DNA from 2 places in the Companilactobacillus paralimentarius genome. Region 1 is predicted to be linked to the other one. Evidence: riboswitches for the same ligand, from Rfam matches in the RefSeq annotation. Region 1 holds a riboswitch; the other holds the start of a gene.

The links. Region 1 has a riboswitch for lysine ahead of lysA (diaminopimelate decarboxylase). Riboswitches for the same ligand answer to the same signal wherever they lie in the genome.
Region 2: linked by a shared signal. The riboswitch ahead of ACI6PB_RS02460 (amino acid permease) and the one ahead of lysA (diaminopimelate decarboxylase) in region 1 are both predicted to bind lysine.

Annotation. Positions count from the first base shown of each region.
Region 1 is NZ_OY724131.1:849,422-852,837, reverse strand. It holds gene lysA (diaminopimelate decarboxylase) at 1-1,173, opposite strand, end outside; lysine riboswitch at 1,249-1,426, opposite strand; gene ACI6PB_RS03960 (aspartate kinase) at 1,572-2,930, shown strand; gene dapF (diaminopimelate epimerase) at 2,946-3,416, shown strand, end outside.
Region 2 is NZ_OY724131.1:522,021-525,436, forward strand. It holds gene ACI6PB_RS02455 (helix-turn-helix domain-containing protein) at 1-1,385, opposite strand, end outside; lysine riboswitch at 1,486-1,688, shown strand; gene ACI6PB_RS02460 (amino acid permease) at 1,775-3,223, shown strand.

The DNA.
Region 1 (3,416 bases):
ATTCATGGCCATTGAATAACCATATGCTCCAGTATCAAGAACTGCTAAAACGTCTCCAACCTCCGTCTGTGGAAGTTTTTGATGCTCGATTAAAATATCACCTGATTCACAATATTTCCCTGAAATATGAACCGTCTCAATATTTTCTTGATTCATTTTATTGGCCACAACAGCTTCATAGCTGGCCTGATATAAAGCTGGACGAATATTATCTCCCATACCACCATCAACCGATACATAGGATTCAAATCCCGGAATATTTTTTCTTGAACCAATTGTATAAAGCGTATATCCAGCTGGACCAACAATTGAACGTCCTGGTTCGATCCAGATTTCTGGAATCTTTTCACAATCCTGTTTTAACTCTCGACTAATAACTGAAATAAAATCATTGGCCGTAATAGGATCATCACCTTCGTTATAACTAATCCCAAAGCCACCACCTAAATTGATTACTTGTGGCCAATAGTTAAATTCATTCTGAAATTCTTTAGATATTTCAATCATTTTTTGAGCTAACATGCGAAAACCTTCGGTACCAAAAATTTGTGAACCAATATGAGCATGATATCCTAACAAATTCATCTGTGGATCATTCAAAACTAATTTCAAGGCTCTTTCAGCTTGACCAGATTTAACGTCAAATCCAAACTTGCTATCAGTTTGACCAGTCTGATCATACTTATGTGTATGAGCCGAGATTCCTGGAGTTAGACGTAACATTACTTTAATTGTTTCCTGCGATTTCTTCAAAACTTGCTGCAACAATTTAATCTCGTGGAAATTATCTAACATAATGACTCCAACATGATTCTCAACTGCCATTTGTAACTCTTCCAAAGATTTGTTGTTCCCATGAAAACTTATTTTATCACTTGGAAAATCTGCAGCTAAAGCCGTATATAATTCTCCACCTGAAACAACATCCACATGCACATTTTCTTGCTTCATAACTTGATAGATTGCTTTAACTGCAAAAGCTTTGCTTGCATAACTAATTTGATAATTTAAATGTTCCTTCTCAAAAGCAGATCTAAATTTTTTTATTTGATTACGAACTTTAGAAATATCAAAAACATAAAGTGGCGTTCCATATTTTTTAACTAAATCCATGCTATCAACGCCATCTATCATTAAATGTCCATTCTTACTTGCTAACTCATCTATAATCATTTTCAAAACTCCTTTATCAAATAAAAAAAGATCTCTTTGCTTAATAACAAAGAGACCTTTTCGATCCACCATAAATTTGTCATAAGCTCAACGTGATATTAAATCACGACAGTTCGTATTCTCTTATTAATACGCCCCAGTTCATCGAATCCTGCAAGATCCGACACTTCGGCAACTTCCCCTTTCAATGAGTTCAAAATCATTACAGTGACTCCCTCATTTACTCATGTCGGTTGCGACCTCTTTTATTGGTATTAAGATTATAACAATACTTATTATTCGTCAAGTAATATTAAAAAATAACTAGTTTTTCTAACTTTATCATGTTTTTTCTTGTCATAACGGCTAATAATGATACACTCATCATTAAAAACTATTTAATTTTAGGGGTGTGTTTTATGAAAGTTATCAAGTTTGGCGGTAGTTCCTTGGCTACTGGAGAACAATTTGAGAAAGTAATTAAGATTATTAAAGACGATATTGAGCGTAAAGTTATTGTAACTTCTGCACCCGGAAAAAGATTTTCTGATGACACTAAAGTTACTGATCTACTGATTCAATATGCAAATATCGTTATTAACCAAGGCAATTATCAACAAGTTGAAAGTAATATCATTTCCAGATACCAAGAAATCTGTGATTATTTCAAACTTGATGATTCAGTTATTAAACTTCTAAAATCCAAATTAGATAAATTAGCTCAAACCAGTTTTAGTGATAATGATCATTTAATGGCTGCCTTTAAAGCTCACGGTGAATTTTTAAATGCAATTTTACTGACACAGGTCCTCAATGCTCAAAATATTAAGGCGGTCTTCATTGATCCTAAAGATGCTGGCATTAGAGTTCAAGGTCAACCTAATGACGCTGATATTTCAGCTGAAACTTATAGCAATCTGGACCAATTTAAGTTACCAAAGGACTCCCGAGTTGTCTTTCCAGGTTTCTTCGGTTATAGCGCTGACGGCTCAATCTATACCTTTTCTCGTGGAGGATCAGATATCACTGGAGCTATTCTTAGCCGTGGTTTAAATGCTGATCTTTATGAAAATTTTACTGATGTTGATGCAATTTATGTCGCTAACAATCATATTGTTGATCATCCACAAGCAATAAAAAAAATGTCCTATCGGGAAATGAGAGAACTATCTTATGCTGGCTTTTCCGTTTTCCAAGATGAAGCCATTATTCCCGCAGTTAAAGGACAAGTTCCCGTAAATATTAAGAATACTAATAACCCCCAAGCAGATGGAACTATGATTGTCCCTGAACAATTTATCTTTGATCCTTCTAATCAAATCACTGGTATTGCATGTTCAAAAAGATTCTCAGCACTTTATCTACACCGTTATCTTCTCAATAAAGAAGTCGGTTTTACTTTGAAGTTATTAAAAATTTTTTATAAATATAATATTTCTTATGAGCATATGCCTTCTGGTATTGACGATTTAACTGTTATCTTTGATCGTAGCAAGTTAGATAAGGATACCATCCAAAAGCTTTGTCACGACGTTAAAGAGACCCTCCAACCAGATTATTTAGAATGGATTGATGACTATGCCATTATCATGGTAGTTGGTGAAGGAATAGCTCATAACATTGGAACTATCGGTAAAGTCATTGATTCGTTAACCCAAAATAATATTGCTATTCATATGATTAACCAAGGTGCTTCCCGAATATCCATCATGATTGGAACTCGTGCTTCTGATGCTGATAATGCAGTACAACAAATTTATAAAACTTTTTTCGATTAAGCGAGGTTTAAAAATATGGTTAAATTATTAAAAGTCCATGGTTCAGAAAATCAATTCTTCATTTTGGATCAAACTATTCTGGACAATAAATTAAGTGATAGTGAATTAAAGAATTTAGCAATTAATTTTTGTAAAAATATTTTAAACGGTGCCGATGGACTTTTAGTTATTGATACTAGTGATGACTGTCTTGGAAAAATGCGTGTTATCAACGCCGATGGCAGTGAAGCCAAAATGTGTGGTAACGGATTGAGAACTGTTAGTCGTTACTTATCGGAAAAATACCAATTAAACGAATTCCATGTAGAAACTTTAGAGTCTAATTTATCTGTCAAGAAAGCTCCTGATTTTTATCCCGGAGTTCCTGCCTTTAGTGTTGAAATATCACCTATTTCCTTTAAAAAAACGGACTTGCCATTTTCATATAAAGATTTAAATGAAATGATAAATGAGGAAATTCCAGAATTTGTTCCCGGAGAAAGGTTC
Region 2 (3,416 bases), 330 kb from region 1:
AGATTTTCAGGATACTTCTTTCTTTCGATATCTAGTGGTAAGACATCCAGGGAAGTGATCAGGACATCGACATCATCGTAAACGTTACTTGGAACTACTTCGACGAATTCGAGATTACGAACTGTTCTTAAAACGACTTCAGCGGCCTGGTTACCAGGATCAATTAGGACTTTAACTCGGATGAAATCTTCCTCACGAATAGTTGAAATATAACTTGGTAAGATCTGATACAAATCTTTTGAAATCAGCTCAGCTGCGTTATAAATGCCCGAAAATTCATTTTGATCAACATTTGAGAAGAAGGTATAGACGTCTTTGTATAAGTCCGTATATGACTGCTCATTGCCCTCAGCGTACATCGTATCGAGATGCATTAAAGAATATGGTGCCATGATGTAAGAAAAAACAATATCTCGGGTGACATAAGTCATAATATGTTTCAAAGTTTTTTGATTATGATAAACAGACATATCATCATGATAGTGCTCTTTAAGGAAATCTATAAAGTGATAAACGAGTGCATAGAATTTCGGATTGATACGAGCATTTGCATTGATTGGTTGTTCAAAGGCGGTGTCACTAGGTTGGAAGGCTGTCTTTCTAAAGAGATTGATCAGTTTGTTTTCATTATGTAAAGCATCTAATGGCACAATTGGATAGTCATCGTGAGTTAAAATTTCCTCACCTAGTTGTTGATTATCAAAGACAACGTTGTAATATGGCAAATCTTCAATATAATTTCGTTTGATTAAACGAATTCTAGAAATTGCCAAGAAATACTTCAGTTGAAAATGAACGATAGGATTGTCAAAAGTTATTCCTGCTTTAGAAATAATTTGGTCGATCGAGTTCTCTTGAATGAGGCTAAAAGGCCATTCTTGAGCATGATAAATGTACCAATAGACATAATAAGCCATCCATCGAATATTTTTTTCATTACCCTTAATTTCTAGGGTTGAATTGGAGATTTTAAGTCCAAAGTTCTTGAGGAAAGCTCTGAATTTGGACATTCGACGATTGAGGGTAGATTTACTAGTAAAGTGTTCATTACTGAAACTCTCAAAAGATGGATTTGCACTGGTCAGGCCATAATTAAAGGCTTGAAAAACTACCGAGTTCTTAACCAAGTATAGGCGGTAAGTATCAATGGAAATTTTACTAAAGTCGATTGACTCAATCTTAGTGTCACTAGGATCGATATCAGGGGCGACATCGGCAAAATCTTCTAGCAGTGCTTGGAAAATGTTATATGTTTTTTGGTACGTAAATTGCAATCTACTACTGATATTACTCAAGTTTACTTCACGAGGAGGTAGCGACTTAATAACAGTTAGCATTCGATATTTTTCTACGTCTTGCTTAACTAAGAAAATTTGCTCCAACATGTTTGTTTCCCCCGGCAATGTTAAATTGTTAATTTAAAAAGATTAATAAATATAAGAAACACTACTTGCTACTATCTTAACATTTATTTATAATATTTTGTAATCAGATAGAGGCGCAATTTTTATTAGTCGTGTTTTGGAGTACGATAGGGTACCTTGAAAAAACATTAAAGGAAAAGTTGCCGAAATCATTTTATCCCTACTTGATAAAGTTGATTGGGCTATTACTTAATAGGTGGTAGACTGTCGTACGTTCAGAAAATGATTTTTTTATTTTTTGAAAAACGTTGAGCTATTGATTATTGGGATAATTAATTATAATCCTTATTGTCAGTAGTTCCTCTGATAATAGGGACTTTTTTTATGTCCAGATAAAAGGGGAATGAAAGATGGAAAATAATGATGTGAGTCGTTCGTTAAAGACTCGTCATCTATCAATGATTGCGTTAGGAGGTTCGATTGGAACTGGTTTATTCGTTGCCAGTGGTTCTTCAATCTCAACCGCAGGACCTGGAGGAGCTCTGATAGCTTATGTGGCTATCGGTATTATGGTCTACTTTTTGATGACAAGTTTAGGAGAAATGGCTACTTATATGCCGGTCTCTGGTTCCTTTGCAACTTACGCAACTAAATTTATCGATCCGGCCTTTGGCTTTGCTTTGGGTTGGAATTATTGGTTTAACTGGGCTATTACCTTAGCGGTAGACTTATCAACTATTTCTTTGGTTGTTAAGTATTGGTTCCCAAGTTGGACATCATGGAAAATAAGTTTAACGTTTATGATCGTTTTACTAGTGATTAACTTCATTTCAGTTGGTTCATTTGGTGAAACTGAATATTGGCTCTCGTCAATTAAAGTTACTGCCGTAATTATCTTTTTGATTGTCGGTATCTTGAGTATTTTAGGTATTCTAGGCAATCAACATTTTGTTGGTTTAACTAATTATACTTACAAGAAAGCACCATTTGTTGGTGGAATACCGGCAATTCTAAGCGTATTCGTCGTAGCTGGATTCTCGTTTCAGGGTACCGAGTTGATCGGAATTACTGCAGGAGAATCTGCTACACCCGAGAAGAGTATACCCAAAGCTATCAAACAAGTCTTCTGGAGAATCTTGTTATTCTACATATTGTCAATCGCTGTTATTGGCGCTTTGATTCCTTATACAAGTCCTAATTTGTTAGGTTCAGGAGCTGGCGATATTGCTATTAGTCCGTTTACTATTGTTTTCAAAAAAGTTGGTATTCCACTAGCTGCTGGGGTAATGAATGCCGTTATTTTGACATCAGTTATTTCTGCTGCTAACTCAGGATTATACGCTGCTAGTCGTATGCTTTGGTCCATGAGTAAGCAAGGTATGGCGCCAAAGGCTTTCCAAAGAACTAATGGTCGAGGCGTACCCGTCTTTTCACTATTATTAACAGCTTTAGTTGGGGCCATCGCTCTATTTACAAGTTTGTATGGTGATTCATTCTATGAATTGTTAGTTGCAGCGTCAGGATTGACAGGGTTCATTGCATGGTTAGGAATTGCCTTTTCACATTACCGATTTAGAAAAGCTTACTTGTATAAAGGATATGATTTAGATGATCTCCGCTACAAAGCAAAGTGGTTCCCATTTGGACCAATTTTAGCCATTGTCTTAGGAATTATTATTATCTTAGGACAGGATGTAAGATCAATGGTAGATTTCAATATCGGAAGATTATTGATCAGTTACAGTGGATTGATTATTCTGTTCGTATGTTGGCTTTACTACAAACTCAGATACAAGACTAAGTTCTTGAAATTAGAGGATATTGATGTAAAACATGAACAAAAACACAACCACTATTGATATTTAAGTTAGTTTAAATTATTATAAGAAATGAATATAACGCTAAGAGAGTGCCTACTCATAAACCTTTCAGAGAAGCGATGGTTGGTGAAAATCGCAAAGGCTTTTATTCCAGCATTCTGGCAACGGGTAATGCCGTTCGGGTTGATCCGATAAAGTCTGAAAGTGCAGTGTATTTGCGTACACTGAAACT